DNA from 3 places in the Rhizobium sp. P1_E6 genome. Region 1 is predicted to be linked to each of the others. Evidence: predicted binding sites of a transcription regulator. Region 1 holds the regulator's gene; each other region holds the start of a gene.
The links. Region 1 encodes LexA, which represses DNA repair genes until DNA is damaged. Its sites were predicted from a motif close to TGTTCNNNNTGTGTTCNG; they were not measured.
Positions count from the first base shown of each region.

Region 1 (4,208 bases):
TTTGCTCGACAACGAAGAGCGATTGGCCTTGTCGAAAGACGTCTTGTAGACAAGCCCTATGCCGAGCTTGGCGCACAGTTCCTTCAATGTGCCGGCCACCATGAACGCATGGTCGCGGCTTTCCATTTCGCAGGCGCCGGCGATCAGCGACAAGCGGCCGGTATTGGAGAAGGTGACCTTACCGGCGCCCTCGCCGACCGTCACCTGGGAATTGGTATTGGAGCTCATGATGTTTCCTCGAAGGCGAAGAGCACGCCCTGGCCGGGCGCGGGCTTCACCAGAATACGGTTGCCCTTGCGTGTATAGGTCACCCCGTTAGCAGCCAAATGCGCTTCTGTCACGGCAAGATCGCCCGCATGGAAAAGGATCGCCCGCCCACGCAGGCCGCGATCGGTGTCCGGCGTCGCCAGATCGAAATAGGCCTCCAGACCCGCCGGGTTCATCAGACTGATTTTTGTGTTTGCCAGAGCAACTCTCACCCCAAAACCGGTCTCATCTGCGGCGTCGGCTCTTGCCACGCCACGGACGAATTCGCCGAAGGCCGAAGGCTCGGGCGCGGCTAGAACTATCTCGGCAATTCCGGTTACGCCGTTGACGTGAGCTTCGAGCGCGCTGCGGTCAGCAGGGAGCGGATTGACGCGCTCGACGGCGAAGAGAAAGAAATCCGGTGCCCGGAGGTCACCGGCGAAGGCGAGCCGGAAGCCGGCAATGCTCTCCGTGCCATCCGGCATTTTCACGGGACGTTCGAACTGCAACACAGAACCAGCGCTAATGCCGCCTTTAACGAATCGAGCATGTTCATGCTTTGCATCCGCGGCACTGAAGGCGATAGCAGACAGGCCCTCGCTGCCGCAGCGAAAACGAAAGGCCTGATCGCGGGCTGTGAAGACATTGCCATCACGCGCCGTCCTGTCGCTCTCCTCGACACTGGCGACGCCGAGCGGCTCGAGATAGCTCCTGTCGGCGAAGAAAACGCAGGCATTTTCCGTACCGAAGGGATGGCGCGCGTCCGGAGCGACGGTGAAGCCCAGCTTGCCTAACCTCTCGCGTGCAAGGGCGATATCGGTAACCGGCAAAACGAGATGATCGATCGCAAGCGTGTCTTGGGTCATCAGCTACTCTCCAGCAATCACAAGGAGATGTGCTTCAACAAGCCTTACGAAGCAAGGCCGGACGGGCCGGGCGCCGACAAAAATAAAATTCTCAACACAATGGGGAGAAATTTTACGAAAATTTAGCCACTTGCGGAACACATATGGAACATATAGTGTCCGTTCTGGATTTGTTTCAATACTGGGGTCACACGCCGATGCTCACGCGCAAACAACAGGAACTTCTTCTTTTCATTCATGAAAGGATGAAGGAATCCGGCGTTCCGCCATCTTTCGACGAGATGAAGGACGCCCTGGATCTGGCCTCGAAATCCGGCATTCATCGGCTGATCACGGCGCTCGAAGAACGCGGCTTCATTCGCCGGCTTCCGAACCGGGCGCGTGCGCTCGAAGTCATCAAGCTGCCGGAAGCCTACAGCTCGAGCCTACAGCCAAGGCGCGGCTTTTCACCAAGCGTCATCGAAGGCAGCCTCGGCAAGCCGCAACCTGTTGCGCCTCCCGCCGCGGCAAAGTCAGCACCTGCGGCCGACAACGGCAATTCGGTTTCCGTGCCGGTCATGGGGCGCATCGCTGCCGGCGTGCCGATTTCGGCAATCCAGAACAACACCCATGACATCACCGTTCCCGCCGATATGCTTGGCTCCGGCGAACATTATGCGCTCGAAGTTCGTGGCGACTCGATGATCGAAGCCGGCATCTTCGATGGCGATACCGTCATCATCCGCAACGGTAGCACGGCCAATCCGGGTGACATCGTCGTCGCACTCGTCGATGAAGAGGAAGCGACGCTCAAGCGCTTCCGCCGCAAGGGCGCATCGATTGCGCTCGAAGCCGCAAACCCCGCTTACGAGACCCGCATTTTCCCGCCGGATCGCGTCAAGGTCCAGGGCAAGCTCGTCGGCCTCATTCGTCGCTATCACTGACCGGTGACCGGTCAACATCAGCGAATGTGTCGCTACGCCAGTCATAGGCACGGTGGCGCATCCAGGGCCGTGGTAATGCGTCGAATGTAGCGGCAACCGCAACTCCGCCATCTGTGAAACGAAGCTCGATCGAGCCTGTCTTGCGCAATGTTTCGCCGGTAAAGAGCAGAGCTCCGGATCGGCAGCCGTCAAGACGCAGACGGACAGGGGTGACGACGATATCGGCCGTATCGCAGGCAGGGCCCAGATAGGCTGCATTGTCGATAACCGTCAGTTTCTTTCCATTGCCGAGCATGATGGCGCACCAGGCACCTTTCAGGCACGAGAACCGTGACGGCGAACCGATCGCGACACGTCTTATCGATTCTCTGGCTTCATTCTGTTGATCCCGCGAGAGCTGCAGTCTTTTGCCTTCGGGCGCAGTGGGCCTGTTGGCAGCTTCCAGCATGACTGGCTTCCTGTGCTCTTCGATGGCAAGCGCCCGCTGCCATTGTTCGAAGATGAAGGCGGGTGGCTTTTCGCGGTTCGAAGCTATCGCCTCTCCATCGACAACAGCAACGAGGCTACCGTCTTCGGCAATGGCGATGTCGGGCATTGCCTCTGATGGCAGCGCCGCGACAGCAAGCGTGGAGAGAGCGACGATTGCCGTTCCGATATGCCGCAGTCGAGTTCTGAGGAGGGTCAGCAGCAGAAAACCGAAAACAGCCGTCGGGAAGTACCAACCCGGCAAACGGCCCACATCGATATTGCCACCCCAGCTCGATACCGTCTTTGCGATTGTAATCACCAGATCCAGCCCGAAGCCTGCCACATGCCATGCCCAGCCGTCCAGGCCAAAGGGCATCAGCAGCATCGCCAGCATCCCAGCCGGCATGACGATGAAGGAAATCACCGGCATGGCCGCGAGATTTGCCGGCAGGCCATAGGCTGTCAGCCGGTGGAAATGCTCGATCGAAAACAGCGCGGTAGAGAAGCCGCCAATCAGCGACGTCAGGAAAATGCCACCAAAGAAACCGCCGACCACGAAGAGGGGCTTCATGACCGGCAGGTTGGCAAAGACATTCTCCCACATCGGCCGGCCTTTCCAGAGATCGTAGCCGGCGACCAGGGCAAGTGTTGCGGCAAAGGACATCTGGAAGCTCGGCCCCAGCACCTCCGATGGCGAGATCGCAAGGATCACAAGAGCGGATAGCGCCACGTTTCTGAGGCTGATCGATGGCCGGTCAAAGAAGACGGCAACCAGCATGATGGCCATCATGATGAAGGCACGTTCGGCGGAGACGGCAAAGCCGGAGATCAGATAGTAGGCCGTCACCGCCGCGAGCGCACCGGCCGCCGCGATTTTCTTGGTCGGCCACGCCTGGGCAATGCCGGGAAAAAGGCTAAGGACGACGCGCAGGCCGACAAAAAAGATGCCGGCGGAAAGCGCCATATTGAGACCGGAGATCGCGACGATATGGGCAAGGCCGGACTGCCGCAGCGCGTCCGTCGTGTCATCCGAGATCGCCCGTCTCTCGTCGGTGACAAGCGAAGCGGCAAAGGCGCCGGTATCGCCCGGCAGGGTGGAGCGTATGCGATCGCCGATGCCACTCCTGAGGCGATAGAGCCATTCGAGTGTCGCCTCACCGACCGAGCCCGCTTGCTGTGGCTGCAAGGCAAGCTTTTTCGGCGCGCCATAGAAAAAGCCGTTGGCGCCGATGCCGTCAAAATAGGCACTGAAAGCAAAATCATTCAGGTGGGGAAGTGCGGGGCCTGCCGGAGGCGTGAGACGCGCCCTGCCCTCGATGACGTCGCCAAGCTCGAAAGGCTGCGCGGCGCCTCTCACGAGCACTGTAATGCGTTTAGGCGGACGCTTGATCTGCGGCGCGTCTGTTCCGGTGACGTCAAGAATGTAACGCCAGCGCCCCCGCCCGTCGCCTTCGCGGCGCTCGATCCTGCCTGTTACCGTTGTCGTTACGGCTGAATCGAGGATCAGGGTCTGCGCCCGCCATGTTTCGACCTGTGCCGAAAGCATTCCGCCGGCAAAGAGAAGCAGAGCAGAGAGCGTCGCCCGCAATTTCGGCCGGCCATACCCGCAAAGTACGACGGCACCGAGGACGACAAAAAGGCAGAGACCAAGCGAGACAGCCGGAAAATCCGAAGCTGCCAGAAACCAGGTCGCGGCACCCGCACC
Region 1 covers NZ_JBFUBG010000028.1:2,721-6,928, reverse strand. Annotated here, with positions in the region: gene kdsA (3-deoxy-8-phosphooctulonate synthase) at 1-228, opposite strand, end outside; gene AC1D35_RS15945 (VOC family protein) at 225-1,112, opposite strand; gene lexA (transcriptional repressor LexA) at 1,310-2,035, shown strand; gene AC1D35_RS15935 (ComEC/Rec2 family competence protein) at 2,016-4,208, opposite strand, start outside.

Region 2 (4,208 bases), on a different contig from region 1:
CATCGCCGCAATCGTCTCGCGCATGATCTGACTGGAGCCGACCGTTTCCTTCTTGGCATCGCGGGCGATGCGCTCGGCATGCTCGGCTCTTTGGATCTGCACGCGCACCGACTGGGTGATGGCGCTGATCGCATTAGCCGTCTCGGTGATCGAGCTTGCCTGCCGCTCGGTGCGGCCGGCCAGTTCATCCGCCCCCGTGCGCATCTCCTCGGAGCCTGCACGGACGGCCATCGAGTTGCCGCCGATCGCCGTCATCGTTTCGTTAAGCGTTGAGAGCGCCTCGTTGAAGTTCACGCGCAGGCTTTCGAGCTCGCTCGGGAAGCGGGTTTCGATCTGATAGGCCAGATCGCCGCTTGCCAGATGATGAAGCCCTTCGTCGAGTGCCGTGACGACGTCCTGCAGGCTGCGGGCTTCGGCTTCGCGCTGCGCAAGGTTCTCCTGGCGTTCGCTTTCGGCCTGCGCACGCGTTTGCTCGCTCACTGCTTCGAGTTCGCGGCCTTCGATCAGCGATTGCTTGAAACGGCCAAGCGCCTTCGCCATCGTGCCAATCTCGTCCTTGCGGTTCTGGCTGCCGATCTCGACTTCCAGCTTGCCGTCAGCGACTTCGCGTGTCACGCCCGCAAGGCGGGCGAGCGGCGAGAACAGAAAGTTGGTGATGAGCCCCGTGGCAACAGCCATGATGACGAGAACGCCGATGCCGATCCAGGTCAGCAGCGTGGCGATCTCGATGGAGCCGGCATTCAATTCGCTGAGCAGCACGCTTTCGACGACGAGGAACCGGTCACCGCGATAGTCGATGCCGCGCACATAAGCGCGTGCCACACCATCGGCGCGATCGAAATCCGCAACTGTCATCGCCGAGCTCGCTAGCGCATCCTTCACAAAGGTGAACTGCGCAGTATCGAGCGTCGCAAGCCGGCCGGACGCATTAAGACCGACGGCCGAGCCGTCACCTGAAATGATCGCCGCCTGTGCCGTGCTGCCGGACACGATACCCTTCGCTAGAATGCCGGTGACGACGTCGTCGCGCACCTTGAACAGCATCAGACCCTTCGCCTGGCCGAGCTTGACGATCGGCACGGCATAGAAGATCGCCGAGTTGCCGCTGCCCGCATCGACGCGCAGACCGGAGAAGGCCGTCGGCGCGGAATCGTCGGTTGCCTTCGCGGTATTCTCGATCGCCTTGGCATAGGCGATGCCTGATCCGGTGGCCTTCCAGGCGTCGGACTTCAGGTTTTCGGCAAAGTCGTCGTTCTTCTTGTAGGAATAGAGCACGGTGCCGTCGAGATCGACGATCAGCAGATCGCTGAAGGCGGTATCAGTGAGATCGCGGGCCACCTCGCCCTGCGTCTTCTCGTGGCTCGAATAATAAAATCCGCTCGGCCCCTCGGGCTTGGTAAGCTTTTCGCGCTGGTCGGCCGGATTCGGGTTGTTCGTGATAAATACCTTCTTCAGCTCGCCCCGCGCATCGCCGGAGCTCTTCTCCATCGTCTTCCAGCCGCTTTTCAAATTAGTGATCGACATCTGCAGCGCTTCGATGCGCGCTATGGAGGTCGCCTGGTTCTCAAGCTGCTCGAACTGATCCTGCAGCATGTCGCCGCGGAAGATCAGCACACTCTCCTTCGCCTTCAGTGCCTGCTCGTCGGAAACGCGGCTGCTGGCGAAATAGGCGAGGACGTCAATCACCGCGACCGAAAGCGTGGCCAACAGGATGAAGGTGGCAATCACCTTGAAGGACAGGGACTGAAATCTCTGAGCCATGAAAACGAACCCTTCCGGAACGGCGCACCAGTCGGGAAAATCGCCGGCCAGTTGACCTGTAAACAGAACATCGGAGGCTTAAGCCCTGCGGAAGCCGGCCCCTCTCACATTTGATGGACCAGAATTCATGCATCCGGTTTAATTCCCGGTAAATGCCGTACCGAAAACAGGGCGCGTTTTCGCTTTGTTCACATATCGATGGCACTTATTTCGCCTCCGCTATAGGGTGAGCCATGCAAAACACGATTCGCATCATCGGTATCGATCCCGGCCTTCGCCGCACGGGATGGGGCATTATCGATACGCTCGGTAATTCGCTGCGTTTTGTTGCCTCGGGAACCGTCACCTCGGATGGTGACATGGATCTCGCCTCGCGCCTCTGCCAGCTGCATGACGGCCTTGCTGAAGTCGTTCATTCCTACAAGCCGGACGAAGCCGCCGTCGAACAGACCTTCGTCAACAAGGATGCGGTAGCGACCCTGAAGCTCGGCCAGGCTCGGGGTATTGCCATGCTGGTGCCTGCCCGCGCCGGCCTGCCGGTGTCGGAATATGCACCGAACGCCGTAAAGAAGACCGTCATCGGCGTCGGTCACGGCGAGAAGAAACAGATCCACATGATGCTGAAAATTCTCATGCCGAAAGTCGAATTCAAGGGCGACGACGCCGCCGACGCCTTGGCGATCGCCATCTGCCATGCCCATCACCGCGGTGGAAACCGTATGCGCCAGGCGATGGCCGGCTGATCTTTCGCTCGATATCATTTCACCCGAAACCCATCCCTGACGGAACAAGATCATGATCGGCAAGCTGAAAGGCACTATAGACGAGATCGGCGATGACTATGTGCTCGTGGATGTGCACGGCGTCTGCTACGTCGCCTATTGCTCGGCGCGCACGCTCTCGAAGCTCGGTTCCGCGGGAGAAGCCTGCGTGCTCTTCATCGAAACCTATGTGCGCGAGGACCAACTTAAGCTCTTCGGCTTCCAGACGCAGCTCGAACGCGAATGGTTCAATCTGCTGCAGAGCGTGCAGGGCGTCGGCGCGAAAGTAGCGCTCGCGGTGCTTTCGACCCTGACACCTCCCGAACTTGCCAATGCGATCGCCCTCCAGGACAAGACCGCCGTTTCACGCGCCCAGGGCGTCGGTCCCAAGGTCGCGATCCGTATCGTCACCGAGCTCAAGAACAAGGCACCTGCCTTTGCCGGCGATGCGATCAATATCGGCCTCAAGCAGGAGATCGGCGAAGGTGTGGCCGCAGCCCCCGTTGCCGACGCCGTTTCAGCCTTGACCAATCTCGGCTATTCGCGTGATCAGGCAGCCAATGCGGTTGCCGCCGCCATGAAGACCGCCGGCGAAGATGCGGATAGCGCCAAGCTGATCCGTCTTGGCCTGCGGGAACTTTCGCGCTGATGGCCCCGCAGGGTGTCAACGCAGGCCGCTTGGTGTATGGACTTGAGCAAGCTTCGAACGGAAATACCCTATGACCGATGCCCGCCTGATAACGCCTGAAAAGCGTGGCGAAGACCTGGATACGACGCTACGCCCGCAGTCTCTGGACGAGTTCACCGGCCAGGCGGAAGCGCGTGCCAATCTCAAGATCTTCATCGAAGCCGCCAAAAACCGCGGTGAGGCGCTGGACCATGTCCTCTTCGTCGGCCCACCCGGCCTCGGCAAGACGACGCTGGCGCAGATCATGGCAAAGGAACTCGGCGTCAACTTCCGTTCCACCTCCGGCCCTGTTATCGCCAAGGCCGGCGATCTGGCCGCATTGCTGACCAATCTCGAAGAGCGCGACGTTCTCTTCATCGACGAAATCCATCGCCTCAACCCGGCGGTCGAGGAAATCCTCTATCCGGCGATGGAAGATTTCCAGCTCGACCTCATCATCGGCGAAGGCCCGGCCGCCCGCTCGGTGAAGATAGACCTGTCGAAATTCACCCTCGTTGCCGCCACCACCCGCCTCGGCCTGCTGACCACGCCGTTGCGCGACCGTTTCGGCATTCCTGTGCGCCTTTCCTTCTACACGGTGGAGGAACTCGAGCTGATCGTTCGCCGCGGCGCCCGCCTGATGGGCCTTGGCATGACCGATGACGGGGCCCGCGAGATCGCGCGGCGCGCCCGCGGCACGCCGCGCATCGCCGGCCGCCTGCTGCGCCGCGTGCGCGACTTCGCCGAAGTCGCAAGGGCCGAAGCCGTCACCCGCGAGGTCGCCGACGAGGCGCTGACCCGCCTGCTGGTCGACAATGTCGGCTTCGATCAGCTCGACAAGCGTTACCTCAATATGATCGCCGTCAATTTCGGCGGCGGCCCGGTCGGCATCGAAACCATCGCCGCCGGCCTCTCCGAGCCGCGTGACGCGATTGAAGACATCATCGAGCCGTATATGATCCAGCAGGGTTTCATTCAGCGCACGCCGCGCGGCCGCGTTCTGACCGCAATCGCATGGA
Region 2 covers NZ_JBFUBG010000058.1:27,609-31,816, forward strand. Annotated here, with positions in the region: gene AC1D35_RS23395 (methyl-accepting chemotaxis protein) at 1-1,761, opposite strand, end outside; gene ruvC (crossover junction endodeoxyribonuclease RuvC) at 1,995-2,504, shown strand; gene ruvA (Holliday junction branch migration protein RuvA) at 2,557-3,171, shown strand; gene ruvB (Holliday junction branch migration DNA helicase RuvB) at 3,242-4,208, shown strand, end outside.
Region 2: a site for LexA is predicted at 1,936-1,953, ahead of ruvC (crossover junction endodeoxyribonuclease RuvC). Genes of this name have one in related genera too.

Region 3 (4,208 bases), on a different contig from region 1:
GTATCGGCGAAAAGATAGAGACGGCCGATGCCCTGCCCTCCTTCGCCATGGTGCTCGCCAATCCGCTGAAAGGCGTTTCCACACCCGAGATCTTCCGGCGGCTTGTCAGCAAGAATAATCCTCCGCTGGTCCTGATGAAGACGCCGCACTGGATGGAAGCCATACGGGCGACACGCAATGATCTTGAGCTGCCAGCACGGGAAATGGTTCCCGAAATCGCGGAGATTTCAGACATGCTCGCGGCAGAAGGCGCGCTTTTCACCCGCATGTCCGGCTCTGGCGCGACCTGCTTCGGCATCTTCGAGACACCCGTTGCTGCGCTGCGCGCCGCTGAGCATCTTCACGCGGCCCGCCCGGACTGGTATTTCCAGTCGACGGAGACTTTCGCAGGAGGTGCATGATGGCAGGCCTGGACGAAAAACGAGCTTTTGTACCCCTCGGCATTGCGGTTCTGACCGTTTCGGATACGCGCACGCTGGCTGACGACAAATCCGGCGATACGCTGGTGGCACGGATTGCGGAAGCCGGGCATCAATTGGTCGACCGCGATATCGTGCCTGACGACCGCGAGAGGATCACCGCACGCGTACGCGCCTGGACTGAAGCCAAGGAGATCGACGTCGTCATCACCACGGGCGGGACCGGCTTCACCGGTCGCGACGTGACGCCCGACGCGCTGGAACCGCTCTTCGAAAAGCGGATGGACGGGTTTTCGGCCGTGTTCCATCGTATTTCCTACGACAAGATCGGCACTTCGACGATCCAGTCGCGCGCCACGGCAGGTGTCGCCAATGCCACCTTCATCTTCGTGCTGCCGGGCTCGCCGGGTGCCTGCAAGGACGCGTGGGACGGCATCTTGAAGGCGCAGCTCGACTACCGGCAGATGCCCTGCAATTTCGTGGAGATCATGCCGCGTCTGGGCGAGCACCTGAAGCGCGGCGCGACGAAATAGACCGGCTACAAGTGCGGCATTCCCTATGTCGCAAGGCCCGGCAGGGTGGGCATCGTTTCCCAGCTGTCACCAGACAGCARCACGCAGCTTATGCCGTGAACATCCGTGACGACGAGCGTCCAGGTGCCGCTTTCGGCGGCATATACCTCAAGAACGGCGTTCTGGTCGATCAATCCGACGGCCGTGAGCTTTTCAGCAAAATTGCTGTTCAGGAAATTGACGATCTCGGATCGGCCTGCGCAACTGCGCATCATCTGCGATGCTGCCGGATGCGGGTGCGCGATCACCAACATCGTCAACATGACCGCCAGCAGGCCGTGGACCATATCGCGTAGCATGACGCACCTCCTTTCGCCGGGAACCCGGCAGAAGAGGAGATTTTCGCTGACCTGTTCCGCCGTTCACCGGCATCCATGGCCATCCGTTACGAAGCGAGGCGCTTCGGCGGCGCCATAGCCAAATTATAGCGCGAAACCCTATTGGGCGCCATCTTTTCGCAATGTCGAGGAATACAGCAGCTACCGCGCAGCGCGGGCGACCCACGAGGGAATCAATTCGCTGGAGAGCCGGTGCGGCTTCTGTGCCTTGACGAATTCGGTAAGGCGCATGCCGCTCGTTGCGGCTGAAATGGCAAGTTTCTTCGGAATGAGCAGGCCGAGTTCCAGTGGCGGCCTAACACGACCGACTCGCTGGAAGAAGGGGCGGCGATAGCCGCGCGAGGCGGTAAAGCGTGCGGGGACCTTGTTCAACGCCACATATTCCGAGACCTCATCGATCCACCCCGCTTGCGGCCTCGCACCCGGCTCGACGAAGAGCAGCCATTCGCCGCGGGCTGAACGGATGATATCCTTGATATCCCACTGCGAATGGAAACGGCAGCCGGCTGCATCCGCCACCCGCGAGGTGCCGTCGCGCGAGCCGTGATCGAGCACGACCACATCGCTGACGAGGCCTTCCACGGCGCCTGCCACCAATGCCGATAGAGTCTGGGCCAGCTCAGGTTCCTGATCCTGGCATTCAAGAACGACGGTCAACATTGCCTGTTTATAGAGCGCCGCACAAAATTTTGCCAGCGCGACTTTCCCCATTTTGTTCTTGTATTGTTCACGTTTTGCGGATAGGAATTTAATCATCAAAACGAGCGGGATCGAGCGTTTTCCGCCGCTGGAGAATCCGATGAGACCAGAGTCCCTTGCAGGGCAGGACGCATTTGCGCCTGCCAATACGGCAGATATTGCCGACGCGATGATCGCGACCTCCGGGCTGCGCATCGAGGTTGACCGACGGCGCGGTCGTGGCGCGGGATTGAACCCCAGCGGCCGCTTCGAGCCCATGCAGCGCGAGACCTTCGACGACGGCTGGCAGAGCCTGGAAGAACTGCCGCCCTTCAGGACCGAAGTGCAGATCGAAAAGCCACGCACCGCTATCACCCGCAATGAGTCTCCCGATCTTTCCTTTGACCGATCGATCAACCCCTACCGGGGCTGCGAGCATGGCTGTATCTACTGCTTTGCCCGACCGACGCATGCTTATATGGGTCTTTCGGCAGGGCTGGATTTCGAAAGCAAGCTCTTCGCCAAGCCGGATGCGCCGAAGCTTCTGGAGCGCGAACTCGCCAAGCCGGGCTATAAGGTCCGCGTCATCGCGATCGGCACCAATACCGACCCGTATCAGCCGATAGAGAAGGAATGGCGCGTCATGCGGCAGCTCCTCGAAGTGCTGAACAAGGCCAATCATCCCGTGGCGATCGTCACCAAGTCGGCGATGATCCTGCGCGACCTCGATATCCTCACGGAGATGGCGGCAAAGAACCTCGTTCGTGTCGGCATTTCGGTGACGACGCTCGACCGCAAGCTTGCGCGCCTTATGGAGCCGCGGGCATCGACACCGACGCGCAGGCTGGAGGCGATCCGTATGCTTTCCGAAGCTGGCGTGCGCACGTCAGTGATGGCCGCGCCGGTCATCCCCGCGCTCAACGACCACGAGCTGGAACGCATCCTCGATGCCGCCAAGGCGGCGGGTGCTGAAGAAGCGAGCTATGTGCTGCTGCGGCTGCCGCTCGAGGTGAGCCCGCTGTTCCGTGACTGGCTGCTGCAGAATTACCCTGATCGTTATCGCCATGTCATGTCACTGGTGCGCTCGATGCGCGGCGGCAAGGATTATGACGCAGAGTTCGGCAAGCGCATGAAGGGTGCGGGACCCTATGCCTGGCAGATCGCCCGCCGTTTCGAGATGGCGGCAAAGCGGCTTGGGCTGACCCGTCGAAGCCTTGCTCTGCGCGACGACTTGTTTGTGCCGCCCAATGGCAGCGGCGTGCAGCTTTCGCTGCTCTGACTGATTGTTTTCACGCAATTCCGGACGCGAAACCGCTGCGCACTTTTGCTGGAATTGCTTATGAGCTTGCGTAAGGCGTGAAGGAAGACCTGCCCTGCGTCTTCTGCCTTGCGCAATTCCCGCGGATGGCCCTGACCGCACCATCCGCCGGACCGCCCCCGGCCGTCGCCGCCCTGATCCGGGGGCTTGCAGGAAATCGGGTTGGCGTGCGAGGTTCAACCGCATGAAACGTCGCACGTCACCCGATTCTCCTCTGCTCTTTGAAGAGGTCCCCCTCGTGCCGGATTTCCGGCTTGAGTTGAAAGCCCGCAAGGCTGGCCACTGGCCTGTCGCGGGCGCAGATGAGGCCGGACGCGGACCGCTTGCCGGACCTGTCGTTGCTGCAGCCGTGATCCTCGATCCCAAGCGTATCCCCGAGGGGCTTAACGATTCCAAGCAGCTTTCGGCGCAGCGGCGCGAGGAGTTGTTCGTCCAAATTCTTGCGACCGCAACAGTCTCCATCGCCTCCTCCAGCTCCACACGCATCGACGAAACCGATATCCGCAAGGCAAGCCTTGACGCCATGCGCCGCGCGATCTGCGGCCTTGCCATACAGGCAGGTTATGTGCTGACGGATGGGCTGGATGTGCCGACAGGGCTCGACTGCCCTGGGCAGGCCGTGGTGAAGGGTGACGCGCGATCCGTTTCGATCGCGGCCGCCTCCATCGTGGCAAAGGTTACGCGCGACCGAATGATGGCGCGGGCGCATCTGGTGTTTCCCGAATATGGTTTTGCCGCTCATGTCGGATATGGCACGGCGCAGCATCGTTCCGGCATCGAGAAGCACGGGCCGTGCACCCTACACCGACTGAGCTTCCGGCCACTCCGCAAGGACGGCGTCGTGGGAGACGTGAATGGGGGAATGCTGGAGGAGTAAACTCCA
Region 3 covers NZ_JBFUBG010000013.1:68,068-72,275, reverse strand. Annotated here, with positions in the region: gene AC1D35_RS09885 (4-(cytidine 5'-diphospho)-2-C-methyl-D-erythritol kinase) at 1-401, shown strand, start outside; gene moaB (molybdenum cofactor biosynthesis protein B) at 401-952, shown strand; gene AC1D35_RS09875 (hypothetical protein) at 976-1,290, opposite strand; gene AC1D35_RS09870 (glycosyltransferase family protein) at 1,471-1,989, opposite strand; gene AC1D35_RS09865 (PA0069 family radical SAM protein) at 2,129-3,286, shown strand; gene AC1D35_RS09860 (ribonuclease HII) at 3,510-4,202, shown strand.
Region 3: a site for LexA is predicted at 2,043-2,060, ahead of AC1D35_RS09865 (PA0069 family radical SAM protein). Genes of this name have one in related genera too.